Regions from separate parts of the Buttiauxella sp. genome, predicted to be linked through region 3. Evidence: riboswitches for the same ligand, from Rfam matches in the RefSeq annotation. Region 3 holds a riboswitch; each other region holds the start of a gene.
The links. Region 3 has a riboswitch for thiamine pyrophosphate ahead of thiC (phosphomethylpyrimidine synthase ThiC). Riboswitches for the same ligand answer to the same signal wherever they lie in the genome.
Positions count from the first base shown of each region.

Region 1: another riboswitch for thiamine pyrophosphate. It lies ahead of thiB (thiamine ABC transporter substrate binding subunit); the one in region 3 lies ahead of thiC (phosphomethylpyrimidine synthase ThiC).
Region 2: another riboswitch for thiamine pyrophosphate. It lies ahead of thiM (hydroxyethylthiazole kinase); the one in region 3 lies ahead of thiC (phosphomethylpyrimidine synthase ThiC).

Region 1 is NZ_JBAVHX010000008.1:24,012-33,717, forward strand. Features, by position in the region: gene thiP (thiamine/thiamine pyrophosphate ABC transporter permease ThiP) at 1-1,538, opposite strand, end outside; gene thiB (thiamine ABC transporter substrate binding subunit) at 1,514-2,497, opposite strand; TPP riboswitch at 2,534-2,633, opposite strand; gene sgrR (HTH-type transcriptional regulator SgrR) at 2,670-4,328, opposite strand; gene sgrT (glucose uptake inhibitor SgrT) at 4,422-4,583, shown strand; gene WBL83_RS05525 (sugar efflux transporter) at 4,831-6,009, shown strand; gene hemW (radical SAM family heme chaperone HemW) at 6,362-7,498, opposite strand; gene WBL83_RS05535 (XTP/dITP diphosphatase) at 7,491-8,084, opposite strand; gene yggU (DUF167 family protein YggU) at 8,113-8,403, opposite strand; gene WBL83_RS05545 (YggT family protein) at 8,400-8,954, opposite strand; gene WBL83_RS05550 (YggS family pyridoxal phosphate-dependent enzyme) at 8,981-9,685, opposite strand; gene WBL83_RS05555 (type IV pilus twitching motility protein PilT) at 9,701-9,706, shown strand, end outside.
Region 2 is NZ_JBAVHX010000022.1:147,815-157,520, forward strand. Features, by position in the region: gene WBL83_RS15285 (DUF3772 domain-containing protein) at 1-864, opposite strand, end outside; gene WBL83_RS15290 (hypothetical protein) at 1,284-1,778, shown strand; gene WBL83_RS15295 (hypothetical protein) at 1,855-2,265, shown strand; TPP riboswitch at 2,817-2,913, shown strand; gene thiM (hydroxyethylthiazole kinase) at 2,948-3,736, shown strand; gene thiD (bifunctional hydroxymethylpyrimidine kinase/phosphomethylpyrimidine kinase) at 3,733-4,542, shown strand; gene WBL83_RS15310 (GntR family transcriptional regulator) at 4,605-5,351, shown strand; gene WBL83_RS15315 (PfkB family carbohydrate kinase) at 5,325-6,305, opposite strand; gene WBL83_RS15320 (ADP-ribosylglycohydrolase family protein) at 6,292-7,305, opposite strand; gene WBL83_RS15325 (nucleoside permease) at 7,308-8,585, opposite strand; gene fbaB (class I fructose-bisphosphate aldolase) at 8,861-9,706, shown strand, end outside.
Region 3 is NZ_JBAVHX010000030.1:3,628-13,333, forward strand. Features, by position in the region: gene WBL83_RS18120 (DUF1481 domain-containing protein) at 1-311, opposite strand, end outside; gene hupA (nucleoid-associated protein HU-alpha) at 325-597, opposite strand; gene WBL83_RS18130 (YjaG family protein) at 784-1,374, opposite strand; gene nfi (deoxyribonuclease V) at 1,418-2,089, opposite strand; gene hemE (uroporphyrinogen decarboxylase) at 2,105-3,169, opposite strand; gene nudC (NAD(+) diphosphatase) at 3,216-3,989, opposite strand; gene rsd (sigma D regulator) at 4,144-4,647, shown strand; TPP riboswitch at 4,741-4,850, shown strand; gene thiC (phosphomethylpyrimidine synthase ThiC) at 4,939-6,840, shown strand; gene thiE (thiamine phosphate synthase) at 6,840-7,475, shown strand; gene WBL83_RS18165 (HesA/MoeB/ThiF family protein) at 7,468-8,223, shown strand; gene thiS (sulfur carrier protein ThiS) at 8,207-8,407, shown strand; gene thiG (thiazole synthase) at 8,409-9,188, shown strand; gene thiH (2-iminoacetate synthase ThiH) at 9,188-9,706, shown strand, end outside.

The DNA of each region.
Region 1 (9,706 bases), on a different contig from region 3:
ATAAGCGCCGTGACGGCTCCATCCTGGCTGCGGTAAGAACCAATTTGTTGATAGAGATAAAACGGCAGCGTGCGGAAATCTTCATTGCCAAACAAGGCCACGACGCCGAAATCGCCAATCGATAATACACAAGCAAACGCCAGCGCCTGAGCCAGTGGGCGCTTGAGCGCACGCAACTCGATATATCGCAGGCGATTTATGCCACTGATATTCAATGACTGGCACAGCCGGGTATAGCGTTCAGCAACATCCAGCATCGGGTTTTCCAGCACTTTTAGCGCGTAAGGAATGGCCATTAACGCATTGGTGAATATCACTATGCCATCGGCTGTTTGCGGTAAGCCCACGGTGTTGTTGAGTAGCAGGAAAAAGCCGGTCGCCAGCACGATGCCCGGCATCGCCAGAATCAACATACCGCTGAGTTCCAGCGCCTGGCCTGCAAAGGCACGGTTACGCAGGCGCAATTCCCGCGAACTCCACAGCAACATTACTGTGATGACCACGCAGATAAGTCCGGCACCCACGGCGATCCTTAGCGAGGTGAATAACGCCTGCCACAGTATTGGTTGTGACAACACAGTGCTAAAGCCACTGTTGATGCCATCAATAATGACGGCCAACAACGGTGGCAATAACAGCAACAGAGCGAGGGTGATTAGCCCCCCGTCGCACAGCTTTCGGCGCAGGTTATCTTGCGGATCGCGCCAGCCTTGCATCTGGCTGATGCCTACCGGAATCGCTTTGCTAAGCCGTTGACTTAACAGCACCAGTCCCAAACAACAGACCATCTGCACCATGGCAAGCAGGGCAGCACGAGCGGGATCGTAGTCGTAGCTCAGCGCCTGGAAGATAGCCAGTTCGATAGTGGTCGCTTGTGGCCCGCCGCCCAGCGAAAGCACAGTGGCAAAGCTTGCGAAACAGAGCATAAATATCAGCGCGGCGGCTGGGAGAATCTGGCGGCGAAGCCAGGGCCATTCCACAAAGCGGAAGAAATTCCAGCCCTGCATTCCCAGTTGTGCGGCAACCTGGCGTTGTTCGCTGGGGATATTTTCCAGTGCCTGAAGCAGCAGGCGTGTCGCCATCGGCATGTTGAAAAAAACATGGGCTAACAGGATGCCTTTTAATCCGTATGGCGAAAATGCCCATTCAACGCCAAGCCATGCGCTCAGGTTGGCAAGCCAGCCTTCCCGACCATAAACCGTCAGAATCCCGAATACTGCCACCAGAACGGGCAAAACCAGGGTCATCGCGCACAGGCGTAACAGCGCAAGGCGTCCGGGGAAGCGGCGTCGATAAAGCGCGCGTGCCAGAAAAATGGCCGGGAACACGGAAAGCGCTGCGGAGAGAAACGCCTGCCAGAATGAGAAACGCAGCACATGCCACAAATAGCTATCCTGCACCAGAGCGCGGATATCCGTTTGCGGCGCGTTAAACCACAGCGCTATAAAAGCCGCCAGGGCTACTGCCACCACCAGTGTGGCGGCACATAACCCTGGAATCAGCCAGCCGGGAATTAGCGGCTGACGGCGCGTTGCCATTCACTAATCCAGTTGGCGCGTTGTTTAGCCACTTCTTGCGCGCTGTACTCCAGCGTGTTCTGCGGTTTTACCAGGCCGTTAAAGCCCTCAGGCAATTTCACATCCGTCACCGGATACATCCAGTTTCCTGTCGCAACGGTATTCTGGAAGCCTGGCGAGGTGATGAATGTCATGAATTTTTCAGCCAGTTCTGGCTGTTTGCTCGACGCCAAACGCCCGGCAACTTCCACCTGCAAATAATGGCCTTCGCTAAAATTAGCCGCCGCGTAGTTATCTTTTTTCTCTTCGATGATGTGATAAGCCGGAGAGGTGGTGTAGCTCATCACCAAATCGCCTTCACCTTTCAGGAACAGACCATAGGCTTCGCTCCAGCCCTTGGTCACGGTGACCGTTTTCTTCGCCAGCTTTTGCCACGCGTCAGGTGCTTTGTCGCCATACACCTTCTGCATCCACAGCAATAAACCTAGCCCTGGTGTGCTGGTGCGCGGATCCTGATAAATCACTTTCCATTTTTGGTCACTTTCCACCAGTTCTTTCAGGCTTTTCGGCGGGTTTTTCAGCTTGTTTTTATCGTAGACGAAAGCGAAGTAACCATAATCGAACGGGACAAACGTATCGTTACTCCAGCCGCCAGGGATCTTCAAAGCAGTGGTGTCTGTCTTGCTCGGGGCAAATAATTTGGTCTGCTCAGCGGCAGCCAGCAGGTTGTTATCCAGTCCCAGAACCACGTCGGCTTTGCTGTTTTTACCTTCCATACGCAGGCGGTTGAGCAGCGAAACGCCGTCTTCGAGTGCGACAAATTTCAGCTCGCAGTTACAGTCAGCTTCAAAGGCTTTTTTCACCGCAGGACCCGGGCCCCAGTCGGCAGCAAAAGAGTCGTAGGTATAAACAGTCAGCAGGGGTTTGGCAAAAACAGGGGCGGCGATAAGGGCCAGTAACGGCAATAATTTTTTGAACACTTTGCACCTCTTGGAATTAGGGGTGGCAAAGGATTTTGAGAATGGAGCCTCAAATCCCTTCGCCGGCGTTATCCGGATCAGGTTCGACGGGTATTATCTCAGCCAGACTTTCGTCTTAGCACCCCGTTGAGAACGCGAGCATTGTAGTGATTCTGTGAATGAATCGAAAGTATTAAGGTTCCGGCGGTGCAAACCATGCCGATTTAAAGTCGAACCAGCCCAACGTGTTCATCCTCACGCCGCGCATACTGCGTTGCCCTTCAATGCGTAACCAATGGTGAATTAATGGCAAAATATCATTATTTTCGACACGACTCTGGCACCATTCAGGCAGAGAAAGCTCGCCCTTATGCCATTGACTGGTATCGGTTTCCCAGTCAATGGCGATGCATTTTTGAATCAAAGGCACTTCATAAAGATGTGAATAGAGTGAAAACTCTAACGGCAAAGTGAAGTTTGCGCTGTTAAGCCAGATGTCACTTTCAGCTTCACCCTGATGCCACTCCTCATAACTGACTTCTTGCACCACCAGTTCAACATCCACGCGTGCCAGCAGTTCTTCCATGACTTTACTGATAACCCGATGCTCAACGTGATCGCGATAAAATGTCAGCGTCACGGACTCAAGCCCGGCAGGTTTTTCAAGCACGGGCTGTGGGCGCGCGTGGTGCCAGCGTGGTAGCAGTCCGTAAGCCGGGAACCAGTATTGCTGATTTTGCGCCCCAGCGCTGTAAAGCAGATGGATCGGTGCCAGGATATGGCTTAGCCAGCGGCGCACTTCTGTGTTGCTGCCAAGCTTTGAGCGGCTATCAAACAAAATATAGTAGCAGCCCTCTTCCAGACGGCTTTCAACGGCTTTCTCGCTGTCAGGCATTCCTGATAATTGCACCGCACAACTGACCTCTTCGCCAATTTCAGGCAGCACCCAGAAATTCACCTCGTCAATCAATGCCCGATAACCAAAGTAATCATCGTAGGCCTGAATTTTTAGCTGATTGTTATTATTGCGTACTACCGAATACGGGCCGGTGCCGACAGGCTGGCGAGCAAAATGGGTTAAGGTTTGCCATTCGCGCGGCAGGATCATTGCGTTGACGCTGCCCAACAACCACGGTAGCCAGTTGTCGGGTTGTGAGAGCGTGATATCCAGTGTCCAGGCCGTAGGCGAAGTGATCTCCGTGATATGCGAATACAGCGGCAAGGTGCTGATACGTTGCAGGGAAGTCGTCACATCCAACATATCTAATTCACGGCCATGGTGAAAATGAATGCCGGGACGAAGATAAAAGCGCCAGTGTAATGGGGATATTTGTTGCCAGTGGTGGGCGATATCCGCTTCCAGTTCCCCATTTTCCTCATTTATCCGGATAAGTCCGCTGAAGATTTGCCGGGCAATATGGGTTTCAGAACGACGTAAAGCTGAGCCTGGTAACAGGTTTAGCAGCGGGCGATAGTAGAGAACCCGCAGAATATGTCGTCCCTGGCGGAAGCTACGACCCAGGTGAGAAATCAGCATTTGCCGTACGGCCGCTTTATCGCCAACGATCTGCACCAGTTGATCAATTCTGTCCTGTTCGAGCAGATCTTCTGCACGCTGCTGCTGGAGTGCCAGGCCGGTATATAAGAATTCTAGCTGCGAACGCTTGCCACGCCCGACCTCCGCTTTCCAGCACAACCAGCCCTTTTCCTGCATCGAACTCAGTAGCGTCCGCATATGGCGACGTGAGCAATTCAACAAATCAGCCAAATCATTTAACGTCGTTTCCTGTGGTTTGCCATCGAAGTATTGCCACAGACGAATGAACTGTTGTTGCAGACGACTCGAACTCATAAAAGAGGAACTCCCCACAGAAACTCATCAATTTAACTTTCCTCATATTACGCCAATAATTATCAACGTTGAAACGAGGAGGTAGAGGTTTATATGAAACGGTCGCCGATAGTTAAGTTTTATCAACAGTATTTTGCCGCAACACATAGTGTTTCTACTGGATGGCTGGCTCGCCTGAAAGCTGAGCAACGTCTGAAGATGCTCGAAGACTTAATGCAGTGGGAAGTCACCACTTCCGCAACCGTGAAGTACTGACTCGTTGATCCATGTGTGACTGAGAATTGGTGTGATTCACCAGGCCAGCAGAATTTTACTGCTGGCTTTTTTATACCCGTCATTCTTCGAGCTGCTGGTGCATTGGCAGCGTTTGCTCGCCCGAATCACTTACCACAGTCGGCTCATCGGGACTCGCTCTCTTGCCGCCTTCCCGCAACTCGAATTATTTAGGGTATAGTTTACGTTTTGCACACCCAGTGAGCGCTCGAACAAAAGGAATTTCTGCATGTTGTGGTTTTTGACTCGGGGACGACGCCTCAACCCGGTGTACGCTGCATTTATGATTGTGGCTTTTATGATGGGGATTGCGGGGGCACTCCAGGCGCCCACGCTTAGCCTGTTTTTAAGTCGAGAAGTAGAGGTGCGCCCATTCTGGGTCGGGCTGTTTTATACCGTCAATGCGATAGCCGGCATTTTAGTTAGCCTGCTGTTGGCGAAGCGTTCCGATAGCCGCGGCGACCGGCGAAAACTGATTATGGTTTGCTGCGTGATGGCAGTGGCAAACTGCGTTTTATTTGCTTTTAACCGTCACTATCTGACGTTAATTACTGTTGGCGTCATGTTCGCGTCAATTGCCAACACCGCCATGCCGCAAATCTTCGCTCTTGCCCGCGAGTATGCCGATAGCTCCGCGCGTGAAGTGGTGATGTTCAGCTCAATCATGCGTGCGCAGCTGTCGCTGGCCTGGGTGATTGGCCCGCCTTTGTCTTTTATGCTGGCGTTAAACTACGGCTTTACCACTATGTTTCTTATCGCGGCGGGGATTTTTATTATCTCGCTGGCGCTAATTTTCTTCGCACTGCCCTCGGTCGCCAGGATTGAGCAGCCCGCAGATGTGGCGCTGACACAGGTCAGCGGTTGGAAAGATAGCAACGTGCGCATGCTCTTCATCGCCTCGATGCTGATGTGGACATGCAACACCATGTATATTATTGACATGCCGCTTTGGGTCAGCAGTGATTTAGGGCTGCCGGAATCCCTGGCGGGGTTGCTGATGGGGACGGCTGCGGGGCTTGAGATCCCAGCCATGATCCTTGCGGGCTATTATGTGAAGCGTTTTGGTAAGCGGCGCATGATGGTGATCGCAGTAGCCGCTGGCGTGTTGTTCTACGTCGGGCTGATTATGTTCCACAGCCGTACGGCGCTGCTGTTACTCCAGCTATTTAACGCGGTGTTTATTGGCATTGTCGCCGGGATCGGTATGCTGTGGTTCCAGGATTTGATGCCGGGCAGGCCGGGGTCGGCGACCACATTATTCACCAACAGCATTTCTACCGGTGTGATTCTGGCGGGGGTGTTGCAGGGTGCGCTTGCAGAGAGTTTTGGGCACTATTCAGTTTACTGGCTGATTGCCGGGCTTTCGGTATTTGCGCTGATTTTGACCTGCAGGGTGAAGAATATTTAAGCTGCTTAACGTCGGATGGCGCTTGCGCTTATCCGACCTACCGGTTTCAGAAGCACAGTGTCAAATCAGATTTCGTATAGCGGATAAGCGTAGCGTCATCCGACACAAGCCATCGGGTTTCGTAGGGCGGATAAGCGTAGCGTCATCCGACACAAGCCATCAGATTTCGTAGGGCGGATAAGCGCAGCGTCATCCGACACAAGCCATCGGATTACGTAGGTCGGATAAGCGCAGCGTCATCCGACACAAGCCATCAGATTTCGTAGAGCGGATAAGCGCAGCGTCATCCGCCAGTAGTCAAATCAGATTTCGTAGGGCGGATAAGCGTAAGCGTCATCCGCCAGTACCTAAACTACTCCGCCAAAAACAGCTCCAACAGCGAATTCAAAAACAGCTTCCCGTGCTCGGTAATCTGCCAATAATCCTCTGTCTCAACCAGGTAATCCTTCGCAATCGCTTCATCCAGCTGCGCGCGAATTACCGACTCATCCAACCCGGTATACTGGTTAAACTCTTTACGTGGTGCAGCTTCCAGCAGGCGGAAGCGGTTCATAAAGAACTCAAACGGTTTGTCGGCCTGTTCCACGTCATGCTGGCGATCAAGATACTTGCCTTCCATATACCCGCGTGGATGGCGGGTTTTCGCGGTACGCAGAATACGCCCGTCCTCGAAAGTCACTTTGCCGTGCGCACCGCAACCAATCCCCAGATAATCGCCAAAGCGCCAGTAATTCAGATTGTGCTGACACTGGTAACCGGGTTTCGCATAGGCTGAGGTTTCGTATTGCTGATAACCCGCCGCCGTCAGCAGTTTGTCGCCTTGCTCGAAAATATCCCACAGTGCATCGTCATCTGGCAGTTTTGGCGGACGGGAGCTAAACAGCGTATTCGGCTCAATCGTCAGCTGATACCAGGAAAGATGCGGTGGGTTCAGTTCAATGGCCTGGCGTAAATCGTCCAGAGCTTCTTCCAGCGACTGGTCCGGCAAACCGTGCATCAAATCCAGGTTGAAACTGCGCAAGCCTAAACCGCTTGCCAGATTGGCCGCTCTTTTGGCTTCGCCTGCATCATGAATCCGCCCCAGACGTTTGAGCTTCTCTTCACTGAAACTCTGCACGCCGATAGAAATACGGTTCACACCCGCACGCTGATAACCGACAAAACGGTCGGCCTCAACGGTGCCGGGGTTCGCTTCCATAGTGATTTCTGCATCCCTCGCCAGCGGCAGGCGAGCCCGCACACCATCGAGCAGAGTTTGCATCGCCTCGCTTGAAAGCAAGCTTGGCGTACCGCCACCAATAAAGATGGTCTTTATTTCACGTCCTTGTGCCATTGGCGCGTCGATATCCAGATCGCGCAACAGGTGGGCGACATACTCGTCGTGCGGCACGTCGCCTTTCAGTGCATGAGAATTGAAGTCACAGTAGGGGCACTTCTGCACGCACCACGGGATGTGAATATAGAGACTCAGTGGTGGCAAATTAGCCATTTTTCATTGCTTCCAGTAACAGTTTTAACGCTTGCCCACGGTGGGAAATCGCGCGTTTTTCATCACGAGTAAGTTCTGCTGCGGTCTTGCCTTCACTCGGGACAAAGAAAATTGGGTCGTAGCCAAAGCCACCTGCACCTGCGGCTTCTCGGGTAATCTGGCCTTCCCAACTACCGTGACAGACTAATGGCGTGGGGTCTTCGGCATGGCGCATATAAACCAGCACACAGTGGAAACGCGCTTTACGTTGCTCGTCTGGCACATCTTTCATTGTAGCCAGTAACTTTTCCAGGTTTTGCTGATCGGACGCTTCAAGGCCTGCGTAGCGTGCGGAGTAAATTCCTGGCGCGCCGCCCAACACATCTACAGCCAGGCCGGAATCATCAGCAATCGCGGGCAGGCCCGTAATCTGAGCCGCATGACGAGCTTTCAGAATGGCGTTCTCGATAAACGTCAGGCCAGTTTCTTCGGCTGACTCGACGCCTAATTCAGTTTGCGCCACCACATCCAGACCAAAATCGCCCAGTAAATCGGCAAGTTCGCGCACTTTACCGGCGTTACCGGTCGCGAGGACAACTTTTTGCATAGTGAGATAATCCTGTGAAATTCGGTAATTATTCGAGCAATGCCGCGACTTCCGTCGGGATTTGTTGCGGGTCGATAACCTTAACTTGCTTATGACGGCCCAACTCGCCTTTCTCAACTACCACCTGGCTTTTGGCGACGCGGAACTGTTTGGCCAGATATTTTACCAGATGGGCGTTGGCTTTACCGTCAATCGGTGGTGCGGTGATGGCGACTTTTAACTCGTCGCCATGCAAACCAATGATGCTATCCCGGCTGGCTTTAGGCTGAATATACAACCGTAAAACCAGCCCGTCTGCGGCTTGACTCACTGCACTCACAGCAAATACCACAGCCCCGGGAACAGATCCATGCCAAGGTAATTCAGTGCGTACAGAATCAAAATCACCACCATCGCGGAGAAATCAATGCCGCCCATTGCCGGAATCACTCGACGAATCGGAGCCATCATCGGTTCAGTCAACTGCATCAGCACATATTCGATTGGGCTGCGACCCTGGCTAATCCAGCTCATCAACGAACGAATAATAATGACCCAGAACACCAGCGTACCGGCGGACTTAAGCAACGATAACAGGCCAACCAGCAGGTTCATCGGGTCAAGCGACAGCGCGCCCACCTGAATCAACAGCAGAATAGGGTACTTCAGCGTGGTGAGAATAAACGCCACCAGCAGCGAAGAGGTATCAATCGGCCCAATCGAAGGGATTATCCGGCGCAACGGCCCGACAATTGGTTGGGTAATTTTGACGATAAATTGGGCAAACGGATTATAAAAATCACAACGTGACCACTGCATCCAGATGCGAATTAATAGCACCATCACATACAGTTCAATCAGTGTTTTGACCAGGAAAGTCAACGTCAGCATGGCGTTCCTCAATTAAGATTTTGTGATTAACGCGCGGAGTAATCCCGTGCGCCGAAAATAGCGGTTCCAATGCGCACCATGGTGCTGCCTGCGGCAATCGCGGCGTCCATGTCATCGGTCATGCCCAGGGACAACGTATCAACCGTTGCATAACGGCTTTTGAGCGATGTGAAAGCGTCAGCCATTTTCTGGCAAACCGCTAACTGATGCTCGTAATCAGGTTCAGGGGCAGGGATCGCCATTAAACCTCGTAACACCAAACCCGGTAGTAATGCGACGTCGGCCGCCAGCGCATCCAGTTCACTGAGCGCAATACCCGATTTGCTTTGTTCATCACTAATATTTATTTGGATCAGCACGTTAAGCGGCGGAAGCTCTGCCGGACGCTGTTCGCTTAAACGGGTGGCAATTCGCAGCCTGTCGACGGTATGGCACCAGTCAAAATGTTCTGCCACCAGACGGCTTTTGTTCGACTGCAAAGGTCCGATAAAGTGCCATTCCAGTGACGCTTCACTGTTCTCGGCAAAGTAGCGAATTTTATCCACGCCTTCCTGCACGTAGTTTTCACCAAACGCCCGTTGCCCGGCAGCAATGGCTTCTGCGAGAGCGCTCGCAGGCTTTGTTTTACTGACTGCAAGCAAAGTCACTTCTTCTGGAGCACGGCCGCAGCGTTCAGTTGCCGCTAAGATTTTGTGCTGAACCTGTGCCAGATTGTGCGTTATCTCATTCATAGGTTGGAAAGTGATATGGAT
Region 2 (9,706 bases), on a different contig from region 3:
CGAGGTGTCAGGCAGTCGGGTAAAGGTGTAACACAACAACTGCATGCTGATACCCAGCGTCAGCGTGGTGCTTAACGTGGTAAAGCAGGCGAGGAAACTGCGACGAAAACGCCCTTGCGGCAACCAGCGTGGCAACACCCAGTTCAATGGTTTGTCCAGTGCGCGACGGCCAAAAAGCCCAATCCCTAACGCCAGCAGCAGATAAATGGCGCTTCCTACGCGCCAGTCGTCGCTCCATGCCTGGTGCCAGGCATCGCTAACTTGTGTTCCGAATTCATCAAAACGCACCGCATCTTTATCGCTTGGATCAAATACCGGCGACCAAAAATCCGCGCCCAGAATACTGCCGGTGTTAAGTGCGATTTGTGTTTTCAGCGCGTCACGACGCAGCCCGGAAATTTGTGATGAGAGGTTTTGTGCGCCCACGGCAATGGCTTTCGATTGCTCGATTTGCGTCGTGAGCAAGGTTTTGCTGTTGTTCAATTGCTTGCGCTGACTGACAACCTGCGGTGTTTCCGTCAGCGTACCCGGTGCCGGTGCAGGCCCAAGCACATCCAGTTGCCCCTGAACCTGCGCAAGCTGCGGAGCCAGCGCCACGGCGAGCTTATCCGCTTCGGCAGCCAGCTTTTGCGCGTCGTCATTAAGGGCGGTGAACTGTTTATCCGCTTTTGCAGCAGAGACTCGCTGTTTAAGAGAATCCAGCTGCTTTTGCAGAGCCGGCAGAGCAGTGCTGGCGTTAACCTTAACAGGCGTTTCTGTAGCAGATTGCCCGGTGGCTTCATCTGCCTGAGACAGGAAAGGGGTCATCAACAAGCAAGACAACAATGCCATCAACAGCAGCGGCACTCTTAAAGGGTTACGCATCATACGCATAGAGAAATAATTCCGGTATTTCGAAAAAAATGAAATTGAGGACAACCGGCTAAGGATACCCGTAATTCTCCGGAATCCAACCAGGGTTAGTCTGTTTATGTTGCGTTGTTCGTGTAACGCCACTCAAATTTATCGCCGCTCAGAAACACCAGCGGTTTACAGCGCTTTTTTCTTACGCCTTATCTCAACACCTCAAGCCATGCCAAAAGTTGGCGCAACTGATACCCGGTCAATACCTTGATCTCGATGCCGTGTGGGGAGCACCGAGTTAGCTCTGCTGCATGTTGATCGATGGATGCACCCATCAAAGCGTTTATTGGCTGGTATTCTCGTAAATCAGGCATTCGACCCTACTAATATTCATAGATCGGTTCTTATTTACTTTTTCTTACATAGTCTGGATTATTACCTTGTCTAAGAATGTTCTTATTTTGAGGTTGTCCATGTTAAAAAAATGCGTGCTTTGTCTTGCTGTCTGTTTTTTATCGGGATGTGCAAGAACGGCGGCACCTAACTATTTCAACGGTAACTATTACATGGCTGGGGATGATTCCTGTAAACATTTCAGGCAAATTGATTACGCAAGAATCATGTGCATGGATGATGATTATGTTGAAACTGGCTACCGAGATGCGATGACACAAGGTGACATTCAGATGTACCAGATGCAGCAAATGAATCAGCAGATGCAGATGGCACAATTAAATCAGCAGCTACAGCAAACCGGACAATCATTCCAGAATTCAGGGCAGCAGATACTACAGCAGAGCCAGTCCTACACCGCCCCGCAGGTTCAGTCGTATGGTTCATCGGGATCCACGATTTATAATCGGGTGGGGAACAATGTAATCGGGTCAGACGGCACGTCCTGTACGTATGTAGGTCAGAGTCTTATTTGTAGATAATTAAAGAAGTAGGGGATTCCACTGGCCCCCGTTTCATTCTTATTTTTAATATTCTTTCGTCACCGGGGTAATCTACATGGCGGCTATTCTTTTTATTGCGGCTTTAGTTCTTGCCTGGCCTACAGCAGGCTTGTCAATCGTTGCATATATTGCTTTCCTCGTTTTTCAAGGATACATGAAGGCCAAAACAAGAATGCATCACGCTGATAAGCTCCGGTCATCAAGAGACGTTACCTCAGGGGGAGGACGGCTTCCTTCATGGATGGGCAATCGAGACAAGATTTCTGAATTTATCTATGGAGTCGAGAAGTTAGCCGAGCGAGAAGGCGTACCGATCATTATGTCTTCCCAGCTTATGTTGCATGAGGAGTTACAGAAAAACCTAATGCGATATGCGGGGGCTATGGAAGCGCGAGGTGCGTCATTTTCGGAGCAACAAATGGCTGTAGCTGAAAAACTTGTTGAAATTCACAACAGAGGTCATTGAAAAGGGGGGACCCGTTACTGGCCCCTTTTTACTAACTGTTCATTTCTATTTTAAATACCTCTTTTTCTATTTGGAAAATCTCCGACTTCCAATAAATATTGACAGAATTATCCCCCGTTGATTCGTAAACCCACGGCCTAAATATGCGTCAACGAGAGAACGGATATTATTTTAGTCAGATCTTGGGGCTTATAATCCTTGCGCGGTTACATACAAATATTGATTGCCGTTCTCCATAATTCCATTTCCTCTCCAAAACTCGGAGGTGACTTTTTTAATAATATTACCTCTGACACATTAAGCAGCCCGACCCCCATATTTATCATGGGCAAGTTCTGAAATGATATTGCAAGCGATCCCTGGTTTAGATAACGCGCCGCTGCTGTCGCCAGGGTGAAGTCTCATGATGACACGGGACTGCTGAATGTTTGTACCCTATGCCGAAAGCTGGGACACATTGTGTTTTTATGGGGTTGTGTCTTTGACTTCCCGCTGGCATTATCGCTGAACAGCGATTAACGCATTGTTAATCGCAAGTTTTTGATTTTGAATTAAATGACTCGGGGTGCCCTTCTTTGTGAAGGCTGAGAAAAACCCGTACCACCTGATCTGGATAATGCCAGCGTAGGGAAGTCAGATGCCTGTCCGGTATCCCTTCTTCACGCCGGACAGGAGCTTTATGATGCAACCTGACCTGCTACCCGGCCATACCGCCGCGTCGATTTTACGGCAAATTCGCCGCACTTCCCCTCTTGTTCACTGCATGACTAACGATGTGGTGCAGAGTTTTACCGCCAATGTTTTGCTTGCCATCGGTGCGGCTCCGGCCATGGTGATTGAAGCGCAAGAAGCCGCGCAATTCAGCCCTGTAGCCCATGCGCTGCTGATCAATATCGGCACACTGACCCGCGAGCGCAGTCACGCCATGCTTGCGGCCATTGATGCGGCAAATGAATCTTCCACTCCCTGGGTGCTGGATCCGGTTGCTGTCGGCGGCCTGGCGTTCCGTACTCAATTCGCAAGCCAGGTGCTGGCCCTAAAACCGGCGGCCATTCGCGGGAATGCGTCGGAAATCCTGGCGCTGGCGGGCGGCCATTCCGGTGGGCGCGGCGTGGATAGCACCGACGATGCGCTTTGCGCACTCCCTGCGGCGCAGATGCTGGCGCAACGCACTGGCGCGATAGTCGCGGTAACCGGTGAGCGCGACTACATCACCGACGGAGAAAATAGCTGGAGCGTGGCGGGCGGTGGCGTTTTGATGACGCGGGTGGTCGGTACCGGTTGTGCACTATCCGCTGTGGTTGCCGCCTGTTGTTCATTGCCTGGTTCGCCGCTGGATAACGTTGCTGCGGCCTGCCAGTTTATGAAGCTTGCCGGTCAGCAGGCCATATCCGAAAGCCGTGGTCCCGGGAGTTTTATCCCGGCATTTCTCGACGCGCTTTACGGGCTGAATGCGGAGGCGCTGGCATGAAAGGCTTAAAACGTATTAATGCCCTGACCATTGCCGGGACCGACCCGAGCGGTGGCGCGGGTATCCAGGCGGACCTGAAAACTTTCTCCGCATTGGGGGCGTATGGCACCAGCGTGATCACCGCGCTGGTGGCGCAAAACACTCGCGGCGTGCAGTCGGTTTATCGCATCGAGCCCGAGTTTGTGGCGGCTCAACTGGATTCAGTACTAAGTGATGTGCGCATTGATACCATCAAAATCGGCATGTTGGCTGAAACAGATATTGTTGAAGCAGTGGCGGAGCGGCTGGCGTTTTATCACGTGCAAAATGTGGTGCTCGACACGGTGATGCTGGCGAAAAGTGGCGATCCCTTGCTTGCACCCTCGGCGGTTGACAGCCTGCGACGTAAGCTTTTACCGCAAGTGGCACTGATTACGCCGAACCTGCCGGAAGCCGCCGCTCTGCTGGATGTGCCTCATGCGCGCAATGAACATGAAATGAAACAGCAGGGCGATGCGTTATTAGGCATGGGCTGCCAGGCGGTGCTGATGAAAGGCGGTCATCTTGATGATGCTGAAAGCCCTGACTGGTTATTTACCCGCGAAGGCTCGCAGCGTTTTACCGCACCGCGTGTGCAAACCCGTCACACTCACGGAACAGGCTGCACATTATCTGCGGCACTCGCCGCACTTTATCCGCGCTTTAACAACTGGCCGCAAACCATCAGTGCGGCAAAAAGCTGGTTATCGCAGGCTTTAGAACAGGCGGATTCGCTGGAAGTGGGGACGGGGATCGGGCCGGTACATCATTTTCACGAATGGTGGTAATACCATTAAAAGACCATTGGGTTATACTGCATTTTCACCCAATCTTCCGGACACTTACGCGAATGGAACAGGTTCACACTCAGCTTATTGAACAGCTTATCCAGCGGTTTTCGCAGGCCGATAACATGCCGTTGTATTTGAAATTCGCCGAAACGGTGAAGTCGGCTGTGCGCAGCGGTATTTTGCCGCAGGGCAATATTCTGCCGGGGGAGCGTGATCTCAGCCAGTTGACCGGTGTTTCGCGCATCACGGTACGCAAAGCGATGCAGACGCTGGAAGATGATGGGGTGGTGACACGTTCGCGGGGTTACGGGACGCAGATTAACACCACCTTTGAGTATTCGCTCAAAGAGGCGCGCGGTTTTTCTCAACAGGTGGTTTTGCGCGGTAAAAAACCGAACACACTGTGGGTCAATAAACGGGTGGTGAAGTGCTCGCCGGAAGTGGCAGAACAACTGGATGTGGCGGCGGAAAGCGATGTGTTCTTGCTCAAACGTATTCGTTACGTTGATGAAGATGCGGTATCTGTAGAGGAGTCGTACGTTCCTGCGGAGTTGATCGCCGATGCGGATGACATCGGGGTTTCATTGTATGACTATTTCCGCAGCCAGAACATTATTCCACAGCGTACCCGCAGCCGTGTGAGTGCCAGAATGCCGGATAGCGAATTCCAGTCGCACATCAAACTGGAAACGCCAGTGCCGGTTCTGGTTATTAAACAAGTCGCCTTTGATCCGCAAAACCGGCCTATCGAATACAGCATCAGCTACTGCCGCAGCGATCTATACGTTTTTATTTGTGAGGAGTAGCGTTTTACTGAGTTGTTGCAAGTGCGGCGCACAGTCGCCGCCACGATGACTCACAACATAAGACGCCACCGCATTTCCCAGACAGACCGCATCTGCCAGGCTCCATCCCGCAGCCAGACCTGCAAGAGTGCCGCCCGCATGGCTATCCCCCGCACCGATGGTATCGACGACGATTGCCGGGAACGGTTCAGCAAGCCCAATGGCCGCATGTGAGCCATACCACGCGCCTTGTTTATCGAGCCGCACAATCAGCGGGGCGTCATAACGTTCAAGCCAGGTACGACAAACACCTTCAATGTCGTCGCCTGCCACCTTCAACCATTCGGCGGCAATGGCGGCTTCCTGGCGGTTAAGCGAGACAATCGGTTTACAGGCCATAATTCGTGCCAACAGTGGGGCAGGAATATCGGCAATGCGAGGGCCGAAGTCGATAAATGCGGTGACATCAGTAAGCGATTCGAGCCAGCTCACTAACATCTCCGCGCACGGGCCAGCCAGTTGATAACCCGAAAGCGAAAGCAGGGTGCCAGATGCGAGCTGTAGTTTGTCCAGCCACTGTTGATTCCACTGATGCTCGACGCCACGGAACGACATAAACGTTCGTTCACCATCCGGCTCAACCAACGCCAGACACCAGCCGTTATCGCCGCAGTCAGTGTGGATTTCGCTATGAATGCCTTGTTTATCAAGGCTTGCACGAATGATATCCGCCCAGGTTCCCTGGCCAATCGGCAGCGCATTTTTCGAGGCGATACCGAGGCGTGAAAGGGTCAGCGCGATATTCAGTGCGCAGCCACCGATATTCACGCTTTGCTGTTGCAGTTCGATATCGCACCCGCGCCATGGCAGGGAATAAGCATCGGCGATGACATCAATCACCGCCGAGCCCAGCACACAAACCGGGCGTTGGGCCACCAGTGACGGCAAGCGGGAATGTAACTCACAGGCTTTCATCGTGCGCCTCCCGCTGCTGGCGATACGCCATAAACAGGCGGCTGTAACGCGTAAAGTCGAGTTGATTTACCTCATCAAGCTGTTGTTTTAGCACGCTATCAATACTTTCCACACCGTGGAGTGCGCCGCAAATTGCCGTCGCCATTGCGCCGATGGTATCGGTATCTCCACCGAGGTTGGCGCATAAAATCGCGCAGCGATTGGGGTTAGTTTGCGCAAGTTCCACCATCGCAATCGCCGCTGCCACGGACTCAATGGTGCTGGTGCCGGTACCGACCAGTTGATAAATCTGCTCCATGCCGGACTCCATTCCGTGCGCGTTTCTGGCCACGTTCAGCGCCAGTTCGATACGTGCGCCCAGAGAGGCATTAAAGGTCGTGACGCGTTTTTCCTGGGCATGGCGAGCAACCGAGGGCAGTGCGTCGCAGATGGTTTCCCAGTTTGCCCCTTCGATGGCTTTAGAAATCGCCCAGGCAATCACTACGGCTCCGGCCAGGGCGAGATCAGATTTGTGCGTCGGGCTGGAAGCGAGTGCGACTTCATCAATAAACGCGTCAAGATTACCCGTCGGCAGCAGGCAGCCGAGTGGGGAAGCTCGCATTGCTGCACCGTTGGTTACGCCGTTGTTCTCAAGTTCGCTCACCGGCGTGCCTTGTTTAATGGCATTGAGGGCAATTTTTGATGTCGGGCCGAGAACGTTTTTGTTGAACGCATCAAAGCCTTCAGCCCAGGTTAAAATGTGGCGGCCAATAGTGTCAGCATTAATCGCGCCGTCGTGCTCGATAATCGCATCCGCCAGCGCCAGCGCCATTGAGGTGTCGTCGGTGAACTGCGCACGGTCAAAATAGCAGGCGGCATTATTCTCCGCAGGGCCTGGCAGGAAGCGGTCAATCCAACCGAAGTGCGCTTTCACTCGTGAGCGTGGCCACAACTCCGATGGCATTCCCATCGCATCACCTAACGCCTGGCCGTAAAAGGCTCCAAGAATTCGATTTTCCATTTTTATGCTTCCTTAAATTCTTTTTCAGATTGATTGCCAGCAACGGCAATCGTTGTGATCTCTTTGTCCGACTCGCGGAAAAACACCAGGAACAGCACGGTAATCACCGCGATCATGATGGCGCCGAAGCCCCACATTCCAGCCCAGTTGAATGTCTGACCGGTTACCGGCGCAGGGTAAGCGAACATTTTTTCCATCAGCTGCGCACCAATGCGATAACCGAGCAAACTACCGAAACCCTGACAACACAGCGTGATAAGCCCTTGCGCCGCAGTACGCATATGGACCGGTGTTTTCTTATCCACGTAGATATAGGCGGTGACATAGTAAAAGTCGTAACTCACGCCATGCAGCAAAATGCCGAGGAACAGCAAGCCGTAAGTAAAGATGTGGTCGGCACCCCCGTAGATGAAGAAACCGTAACGGATCGCTGCGGTAATAAGACCAAGCAGTAATACCTTTTTAATGCCAAAACGCTTAATAAAGAAAGGAAGCGCCAGCATAAAGAAGATTTCGGAAAACTGACCCAGCGTCATCCATCCAGTGGCGTTATGCATACCCACTTCGGTCAGATAGCCGTTGGCAAAGATGTAATAAAACGCCAGCGGCATGGCAAACAGGAATGAGCAGAAGAAAAACACCAGGAAGTTTTTGTCTCTGAGCAGCACGATAGCGTCGAGACCGAGCATCACTTTCAGGCTCATTTTGCCGGTACTTTTTGGCGGTGTATTGGGCAGTGTCAGAGCAAACACACCCAGCAGTGCGGAGCTGCCAGCGGTGATAAGCAATGGAACGTTGGTCGCAGAAATATCACTAAAGCCCAGCATTTGCGGCAGGAAACCGCACACCAGACCTGAAGCAATCCATCCTATCGTCCCCATGACCCGGATACGCGGGAAGTCGCGCTCGACGTCATCAACATTGGAGAACGCGATGCTATTGGTCAGCGCAATGGTCGGCATATAAGTCAGGGAATAGGCCAGCAGAAGCGGGAAGAAGTAGACAAACTCCGTTTGCTGCGCGGCCAGATACATCAGCACCGCGCCGACAAACATCAATAGCGCCAGCACTTTTTGCGCGGCAAAGAAGCGGTCAGTCAGCGAGCCGACCAGAATCGGCGACAAAATAGCGGCGATGGCAGTACAGGCGTAAGACCAGCCGATTTCTGTCGGGCTAAAGCCACTTTTACTCAGGAACAGCCACAGAGGAACGAACCAGGCGCCCCAGATAAACCATTCAATAAACATCATGAATGAAAGACTCATTGTTGTACGTTTCATACTTAGAACCTTCATGATTGTGTTGGGTACACCATAACCATACCAATCAATAATACCTTTTAAATACCTTTGCGTTGATTCTTTGACCGCTGTAGCAAAAATAGCGCCGATGGTGGCAAAAGGTTACACCTTAAAAGCAACCAAAAGTGCTCACCGGGTGGCGAAGCAGACCAGTCACGACCAGGCTTAGGACTGCCTGTTTTTATCGACTAGAGCAGGCCAGGACAATCCATTCTCAGTGGGCAGGGGGCTCGCTGAAATAACGGGAGCGAATTATGACTGATATTGCTCAGTTGCTTGGCAAAGATGCCGACAGCTTGTTACAGCATCGTTGTATGACTATTCCGGCAGACCAGCTGTATCTGCCAGGCTCGGATTACGTAGACCGCGTAATGGTGGATAACAACCGCCCACCAGCGGTGTTACGTAATATGCAGACGCTCTATAACACCGGTCGACTGGCAGGTACTGGCTACCTCTCAATTTTACCGGTCGACCAGGGCGTTGAGCACTCCGCCGGGGCATCGTTCGCGGCAAACCCGCTCTATTTTGATCCGAAGAATATTGTTGAACTGGCGATTGAAGCGGGGTGTAACTGTGTGGCGTCGACCTACGGCGTGCTGGCTTCAGTTTCGCGCCGCTACGCGCACCGCATTCCATTCCTCGTCAAACTGAACCACAACGAAACCTTAAGTTATCCGAATACCTTCGACCAGACGTTGTACGCAAGCGTTGAGCAGGCATTCAATATGGGTGCGGTGGCGGTGGGCGCGACCATTTACTTTGGTTCACCAGAGTCACGTCGCCAGATTGAAGAGATCTCTGTGGCGTTTGAGCGTGCGCACGAACTGGGGTTAGTGACGGTTCTCTGGGCGTATCTGCGTAACCCGGATTTCAAAAAAGACGCTGTGGATTACCACGTCAGTGCTGACCTCACCGGCCAGGCGAACCATCTGGCGGCCACGATCGGCGCGGATATCGTGAAACAGAAAATGGCGGAAAATAACGGGGGCTACAAGGCGGTTAACTTCGGTTATACCGACGACCGTGTGTACACCAAACTGACCAGCGAGAACCCGATAGATTTGGTGCGTTATCAGTTGGCAAACTGCTATATGGGT
Region 3 (9,706 bases):
TCTGACGGTTCACTCATAATCGTCATTTCAATGGAAATAAGTTGTTCGCCCAGCCACCGATAATCACTGGTGGTGGTTGCACCCTTCTGCCTCGGGCTGAACGCCGTAAGCATATGAATACTGTCGTCGTCGCTATTGTCTTTACGCCAGATACGTACAACACCCTGATCGGCAATATAACCGCTCGCGGTAAATGGCGGGATCGGAGGCTTGCTGCTGCATGCCATTAACAGCAATGTGCCTGTCAGAGCAGCCAGAGGACGCCAGACAAACAAAAGGGGCGAAAACGCCCCCCTGCTAAAACTGTTCACTGACACTCGTTAATTACTTAACAGCGTCTTTCAGTGCTTTGCCTGAAACAAATGCCGGCACGTTAGCTGCGGCGATTTTGATTTCATTACCGGTCTGTGGGTTGCGGCCAGTGCGCTCAGCACGGTGGTTTACCTTGAAGGTACCGAAACCAACCAGTTGTACAGCATCACCTTCTTTCAGAGACTCAGTAATTGCAGCCAGAGTGGATTCCAAAGCAGCTTTAGCCTGTACTTTAGACAGGTCAGCCTTGTCAGCAATTACATCAATCAGTTGAGTCTTGTTCATAAGTTATCCTTACAATGTGTTTATCGCTTGCTAAGCATCGAGTGCGACGGAAATGCCAAAAAAGCACTCTCCTGCATACACGCACCGATAGCCACTATTTTTCGCCCCACAAATGTAGACCAGACGGGGGGCTAATTGGAAGCCTTCAGGGGTGACAATTCGGACTGTAAGTCACGTTTTGCTGTCTTACTGCTGAAAAATTATACCAATATTGCTGCTACCCGCCTCGCGCAAGTCCGCACGGAGCCCTTTGATCAACTCAATATCGCGTTCTTCGCAGTCAGCCAGCAGGCGGAAAATCTCCCACTGAATGTCCCATTCTTCTTCCACAGCCGGGTTTTCTCGCAGCTCTTCATCGGTCATTTCACGACCAGCCTGCGTCATTTCTAACATCGCAACGGTGGTAATGGATGCCTTGCTAACTTCAATGGCGTGTTCCAGAGTTTCCCCAGAAAGACGTGAGTGAAGTAATTCGCTTAACGCAACGCACGCATCGATAGCCGGGTAGACACCGTACAGATCATAGTCGTCAGCAACCGGAATGCCTTCTTCAAATTTCTCGAGTTGGCTATCAAAGTTAACTTTCGCATCTTTGACCGTTAATGTTTCCCAAATCAAATCGAGAATACGGCGATACAGTTGAGGATCACCAAATTCAGTCTGCTGGCAGAACATGGCGTAATTCGGGTACATACGTTCGCATAAAGAAGCCATGAAAGTGACATGCTGCCAGCTTTCCAGTTTCTCAAGACGCAGATGGATTGGGTTTTGTAACATAGCGATGTCTCAAAGACGGAATATTAGCGGCAGTTTACCTTAATCACCCCTGAATTGCTTGCCACCGAGTGAAAGCCGGACGCCCCGAAGCCACGGCATCAGCCCAGCGAGTCGGCTCTGGTAAACGATAGCCCCTCAGACAGCGATTGACCCATAGCAACGCACTCTCCCGGCTCACACGATGACCTGTAGAGATAAATAGCGGATTGCAGCGCTTCTTGCTGCGCAGCACCGTTGCAAGGATTTCCCCTTTATCAATCAGCAGATGGCATGCGCCGGGTTCTTCAGGCAAAGGGTCGAATCGTCCACACAACCGTTTTTTGGCGACGCCAATGGTTGGCACGTCCACCAGCAAGCCAAAATGGCTGGCCACACCTAAACGTCGTGGATGCGAAATGCCATGCCCATCCACGAACAACAAATCAGGTTTTTGCGACAACAATTGCCATGCGGCTAACAGCGCGGGATATTCACGAAAGGACAGGAATCCTGGGATATAAGGCATGGTGGTCGCAACACGCGCCACCTGATACTCAACCAGCTCGAGGGAAGGATATGCCAACAGCACGATGGCGGCACGTGTAACATCACCGCCCTGCTCAAAGCCAACGTCAGCCCCGGCGATTAACCGGGGAGGGTTTTGATCAAAGCGATCGTCACGACACACCTGTGAAGCCAATTCGATCTGTTGTTCACGTAGGCTTGCGAGATCCATTCCCTCTCCTGAAGGTTATTGGTGATACGGTTTCGACAAACGATGCACCGCTTCCACAAACGCACCGGCATGTTCTGGCGGAACATCCTGGTGAATCCCGTGGCCAAGGTTAAAGACATGACCTTCGCCTTTGCCAAATCCGGCCAGAATCGATGCAACTTCCTCTTCGATTCGTGCAGGAGCCGCATAAAGCATTGATGGATCCATATTGCCCTGGAGTGCGACTTTATGGCCTACACGACGACGCGCGTCGGCAATGTCGGTTGTCCAGTCAAGTCCCAGCGCATCACAGCCGGTTTCAGCCATCGCTTCAAGCCACTGCCCGCCGCCTTTGGTAAACAGAGTCACCGGAACACGACGGCCTTCGTTTTCTCGCAGCAGGCCATCAATAATTTTATGCATGTAGTAGAGCGAGAACTGCTGATAGTCACGCCCGGTCAGCACGCCGCCCCAGGTATCGAAAATCATGACCGATTGCGCGCCCGCTTTGATTTGCGCATTCAGGTACAGCGTGACGCTTTGAGCCAGCTTATCGAGCAGCAGATGCAGCGCTTGAGGATCGGCATACATCATCTTTTTGATAACAGTAAACGCTTTGCTACTGCCACCCTCGATCATGTAAGTCGCCAGCGTCCACGGGCTGCCAGTAAAACCAATCAACGGTACTTCGCCTTTCAGCTCACGGCGAATGGTGCGCACCGCATTCATCACATATCCCAGTTCATCTTCCGGGTCAGGAATAGGCAGCTTTTCAACATCGGCGCGGCAGGTGACAGGCGAGCGAAAACGTGGGCCTTCGCCAGCTTCAAAGTAAAGACCCAGACCCATGGCATCGGGCACGGTAAGAATGTCGGAGAAGAGGATTGCCGCATCCAGCGGATAACGACGCAGCGGTTGTAGAGTCACTTCACAAGCCAACTCCGCATTCTTGCACAGTGACATAAAATCACCGGCCTGCGCACGGGTCGCTTTGTATTCTGGCAAGTAACGACCTGCCTGCCTCATCATCCATACTGGCGTGGTATCTACAGGCTGGCGTTGCAGCGCCCGCAGGTAACGGTCGTTCTTCAGTTCAGTCATGTTAAATTTCCTTTGGCTGTAACTCTAAATTCATTCCGCCAGTTTATCACTCATACTCTGCACGACACAGGGCGACGGTATCTTCAATCAAACGGCGCGCTACGGTGCCTGGTGGCGGCAGTAACGGTAATTGGTCGTAGCGATACCAACCCGCATCGAGTAACTCTTTCGGGTCGATTTGTATCTCGCCACTGTGATATTCCGCCATGAATGCGGTCATCAGAGATTGCGGGAACGGCCAGGGCTGCGAAGTCACATAGCGCAAATTTTTCACGCGAATACTGCTCTCTTCCATCACTTCACGCGCCACGGCTTGTTCGAGGGTTTCCCCGACTTCGACAAACCCGGCCAGTACGGTATAAATGCCACCGCGATGGCGTGTGTGTTGGGCAAGCAGGATATGGTCATCGCGGCGGATCGCCACAATGATGCACGGTGAAATTTGGGGATAATAGCGTTCACGGCAATGGTTACACAGCATCGCCCATTCGGAATTGCTGACATACATTTCATGCCCGCAGTAGCCGCAGAATTTGTGCGAACGATAGAACTCAGCCAACTGCACACCGCGACCGGCAAGCTGGAACAATCCCACATCCTGGTCGATCACCTGGCGCACGGAACCCATATCTGCCCGGCGATTTTGTCGCACAAGCCATACCGGTTCATTTTCCCACTCACCAATGGGCATCCCCACGGCGCCATCGAGCTGGAAATCTTGAGCCACTCCGTGAGGAAGCTCACCTTTTGGCAACCACAGTTTTTGTTCATGACTGACGATAAACCAGCCCTGATCTAACTTTTGAATCACACGTTCCATAACCTGGTGCACATCCCCGAGTTCGCTGGTATAAACAAATGGTCTTAACAATTTTGGGTACGTTTGCGTTACATTTTCACTCTACATATTCCGAGTTGCAGGGCCGTTGGCTGCAGTCAGAAGTATGACGAGTATATAACTCACGGAGTCAATCATGCTTAACCAGTTAGAGAATCTGACTGAGCGCGTTGGTGGTAGTAATGAGTTAATCGACCAATGGCTCCTTGCCCGCAAACAATTATTGGTGGCTTATTACAATATGGTTGGGATCAAGCCTAACAAGGAATCCCATACTGCGCTCAATGAAAAGGCGTTGGATAATTTTTGCCACAACCTGGTGGATTATCTGTCTGCAGGCCATTTCAATATTTATGAACGTATTATCAGTGAAATGGAAGGCAGCAGCCCACTTTTAGCTGCCACTCATCTTTACCCACAGCTGGAAGCCAACACCCAGCAGATCATGGATTTTTACGATACGCATCTCGAAAGCGCTATCGATCATGATAACTATATTGAGTTCCAGAATGCGTTATCTGGCATCGGTGAAGCGCTGGAATCACGTTTTTCACTGGAAGATAAACTCATTCAGTTGGCGTACGACCACGATTTAAATGACAGTGCTAACGATACAGGCAACCTTGCACGCCCCGCTTGAGTTCTGCGCTGTTAACGAGTAGGTTACATCTTTCCTGAATAATTCAGATCTCAGCCTGGCACCCATGCCGCTGGGGCGTGAAGGATGCAGGAAATCTTCTTGTCGGAGTGCCGAGTGCGCAAGCACCGGCTGAGACCGTTAATTCGGGATCCGCGGAACCTGATCAGGCTAATACCTGCGAAGGGAACAAGAGTAATTCTGCTTTTGGGTTCACCCGTGCGCGGGCGGTCCACATTCATTACTCCTCCGTTGTTCTGACAAGCCACTTCCTGATTACGACTGGAATGAGCTATGTCTACTACTGAAAAAAAACTCAACCGCCGCGAGCAACGCGCCGCAGCCCAGCATTTTATCAATACGCTGGAAGGCACCGCTTTTCCCAATTCTCAACGTATTTATCTCACCGGCTCTCGCGATGATATTCGCGTACCCATGCGTGAAATTCAGTTGAGCCCGACCGCGACCGGCCCCAGTAAAGAAAATCCACAATTCACGCCTAACGATGCCATCCCCGTTTATGACACCTCTGGCGCTTATGGCGATCCGGCTATCAGCATCGACGTGCTGCGTGGGCTTTCCCCCCTGCGCGCCACCTGGATAACAGAGCGTGATGACTGTGAAATCCTGACCGATCGCAGCTCGGCATACACCAAAGAGCGTCTGGCCGATGATGGCCTGGATGAATTGCGCTTTGAAACACAGCTCACGCCACGACGCGCAAAAAGCGGGAAAGTCGTCACCCAACTGCATTACGCACGTAAAGGGATAGTGACGCCGGAAATGGAGTTCATCGCGATTCGTGAAAATATGGGACGCGAGCGGATCCGTGATGAAGTGTTACGCCACCAGCATCCGGGTCAGGGTTTCGGGGCTCGCCTGCCAGAAAATATCACTGCTGAATTTGTACGTGACGAAGTCGCGGCAGGACGCGCGATTATCCCGGCTAACATTAATCACCCGGAATCCGAACCGATGATTATCGGGCGTAATTTCCTGGTCAAAGTGAACGCCAATATAGGTAACTCGGCGGTCACCTCTTCCATCGAAGAAGAGGTAGAAAAACTGGTCTGGTCAACGCGCTGGGGCGCGGACACGGTCATGGACCTTTCCACGGGCCGTTATATCCACGAAACCCGCGAATGGATTTTACGTAACAGCCCGGTACCGATTGGAACCGTGCCAATCTACCAGGCGCTGGAAAAAGTAAACGGCATCGCCGAAGACCTGACCTGGGAAATGTTCCGCGACACTCTGCTGGAGCAAGCCGAGCAAGGCGTGGACTACTTCACCATTCACGCCGGCGTGTTGCTGCGCTATGTTCCGATGACGGCGAAACGCCTCACGGGAATTGTCTCGCGCGGCGGCTCGATTATGGCGAAATGGTGCCTGTCACATCATCAGGAAAATTTCCTGTATGAGCATTTCCGCGAAATCTGCGAAATCTGCGCGGCTTACGACGTTTCACTCTCTTTAGGCGATGGCCTGCGCCCGGGTTCGATTCAGGATGCTAACGATGAAGCACAATTCTCCGAGCTGCATACGCTGGGTGAACTGACCAAAATTGCCTGGGAGTATGATGTCCAGGTGATGATCGAAGGGCCTGGGCATGTGCCGATGCAGATGATTCGCCGCAACATGACCGAAGAGCTCGAGCATTGCCACGAAGCGCCATTTTATACACTTGGGCCACTCACGACCGATATTGCACCGGGTTACGACCACTTCACTTCAGGTATTGGCGCGGCAATGATCGGCTGGTTTGGCTGCGCGATGCTGTGTTACGTCACGCCGAAAGAGCATCTCGGTCTGCCGAACAAAGAAGATGTTAAGCAAGGGCTGATTACTTACAAAATTGCGGCCCATGCCGCAGACCTTGCTAAAGGCCATCCTGGTGCGCAGATCCGCGATAACGCCATGTCAAAAGCGCGCTTCGAATTCCGTTGGGAAGATCAGTTTAACCTGGCGCTCGATCCCTTCACTGCTCGCGCTTATCACGATGAAACTCTGCCGCAGGAATCCGGCAAAGTCGCGCACTTCTGCTCAATGTGTGGGCCAAAATTCTGCTCAATGAAAATCTCCCAGGAAGTGCGCGATTTCGCCGCCAGACAAGCCATTGAAGTCGGTATGGAGGATATGTCCCAGTCGTTCCGCGCCAAAGGTGGCGAAATTTACCTGCGCCAGGAGGAAGTGTGATGAACCCATCAGCATTTCCCCCCGTTCCACAACGGCTGGGCTTGTATCCGGTAGTTGATAGCGTCGAGTGGATTGAACGCCTGGTCGAAGCGGGTGTGCGAACCATTCAGCTACGCATCAAAGACAAGCATGATGAAAAGGTCGAAGCTGACATTGCAGCAGCCATCGCCATTGGCCGGCGATATGAAGCACGCTTGTTTATCAATGATTACTGGAAGCTTGCGATAAAGCACCGCGCTTACGGCGTGCATTTGGGTCAGGAAGATATGGATGTAGCAAATCTGGATGCCATACGCGATGCGGGTTTGCGCCTCGGGCTCTCCACGCATGACAACATGGAAATGGACCGCGCCCTCGGGGCGCATCCTTCCTACATCGCTCTTGGCCATGTATTTCCCACGAATACCAAACAGATGCCCTCTTCCCCGCAAGGGCTAACCCAGCTTGCGAAACACATCAAAACGCTGGGCGATTACCCCACCGTAGCGATTGGCGGGATTAGCCTTGAACGCGTTCCTGCGGTGCTCGCAACCGGCGTTGGAAGTGTTGCCGTGGTTAGTGCGATTACGCAAGCCGCAGACTGGCGAGCCGCCACCGCTCAGTTATTGTCACTGGTGGGGGCTGGCGATGAATGATAACGATTTCATGCGTTACAGCCGCCAGTTGCTGCTCGAAGATATCGCACTCGAAGGGCAGCAAAAGCTACTCGCCAGTAAAGTGTTGATAGTCGGACTCGGTGGCTTAGGTTCCCCGGCGGCGCTGTATCTGGCTGCGGCTGGCGTTGGCACATTGATTCTTGCAGACGATGACAATGTGCATATCAGTAACTTACAACGCCAGATTTTGTTTACCTCACATGATCTCGACCAGCCTAAGTCGCGGGCTGCCCAGCGCCATCTTCAGCAACTCAATCCTGATATCGATCTGCGAATCATCAGTGAACGTCTTGAAGGGGAATTGCTGGGTCGGGCGGTCAACAACGCCGATCTGGTTCTCGATTGCAGTGACAACATGGCGACGCGCCAGGCCGTAAACGCGGCTTGCGTCACCCAAAGCAAACCGCTCATTTCCGCCAGCGCGGTAGGATTTGGCGGGCAACTCATGGTTTTAACGCCACCCTGGGACAACGGCTGTTATCGCTGTGTCTGGACTGATGAACATGAACCAGAACGTAACTGCCGGACCGCTGGGATTATCGGCCCAGTGGTCGGTGTGATGGGCACATTGCAGGCACTTGAGGCTATAAAAATGCTTAGCGGCATGGCTCCAGCGACCGGGGCTTTACGCCTGTTTGATGCCCGTCAACACAGCTGGCGCGCCCTAACAATGCAAAAGGCCAAAGATTGCCCGGTTTGCGGAGGGCACAATGCGCATTCAGTTTAATGATGAACCGATGGAATGCCCGGATAACCTGACGCTGGCCAATCTCCTCACGCAACTGTGCCTGATAAAACCAGGGATCGCGCTTGCCATCAATCACACCATCGTTGCGCGTGAACAATGGGAAGCACATTTGCTGCATGAGGGTGACCAGATCTTACTTTTTCAGGCCATTGCCGGGGGTTAATATGCTAAAGATTGCTGATAAAACTTTCTCATCCCGCCTGTTCACGGGCACGGGAAAATTCGCCTCACCCGAGATCATGGTCGATGCGATTCGCGCCTCGGGTTCTCAATTAGTAACCATGGCGATGAAACGTGTCGATTTACGTCATCATAACGATGCTATTCTCACGCCGCTCCTCGAATCTGGTGTGCAATTACTGCCTAACACTTCCGGCGCCAAAACAGCTGAAGAAGCGATTTTTGCCGCGCAACTGGCGCGTGAAGCACTCGGTACAAACTGGCTGAAACTGGAGATCCATCCGGATGCTCGCTATCTGTTACCTGACCCGATCGAAACGCTAAAAGCAGCAGAGAAGCTCGTCAAACTGGGCTTTGTCGTTCTGCCTTATTGCGGTGCCGATCCCGTTTTGTGCAAACGGCTTGAAGAAGCTGGATGTGCGGCGGTCATGCCGCTAGGTGCGCCCATTGGTTCCAATCAGGGCTTACAGACCCGGGCGTTTTTGGAAATCATTATCGACCAGGCCCAGGTACCGGTGGTAGTCGATGCGGGAATTGGCGCGCCGAGCCATGCGGCACAAGCGCTGGAAATGGGGGCTAGTGCAGTGCTGGTCAATACGGCGATAGCGGTGGCGCGCAGTCCCGTGCAGATGGCGCAGGCATTCCGTTTAGCCGTTGAAGCCGGAACACTCGCGTTTCAGTCTGGTTTGGGGGCTCGCCACCAGCAGGCTCAAGCGTCCAGCCCATTGACTGATTTCCTGCAGTTTAGCCAGGAGGGTGCGTGATGGCCCAAACCTTCACTGATCGCTGGCGTGAACTGGACTGGGATGACATCACGTTACGTATCAACAGCAAAACGCCGCTGGATGTGGAGCGAGCGTTGAACACGCGCAAAATCACCCGCGATGACCTGATGGCCCTGCTTTCTCCTGCAGCCAGCCATTATCTGGAACCTCTCGCACAACAGGCACAACAAATAACTCGCCAGCGCTTTGGCAATACCGTGAGTTTTTACGTGCCGCTTTATCTCTCGAATCTGTGTGCCAACGACTGCACGTACTGTGGTTTTTCGATGAGTAACAAACTCAAACGTAAAACTCTGGATCAGCAAGAAATAGCACGAGAGTGCGAGGCGATTCGCAAATTGGGCTTTGAGCATTTGCTGCTGGTGACCGGGGAGCACCAGACCAAAGTGGGAATGGAGTATTTCCGTCAGCATCTCCCGGCGATTCGCGACAAGTTCAGCTCGCTGCAAATGGAAGTGCAGCCGCTGGAAGAACTGGAGTATGCCGAGCTGAAAACG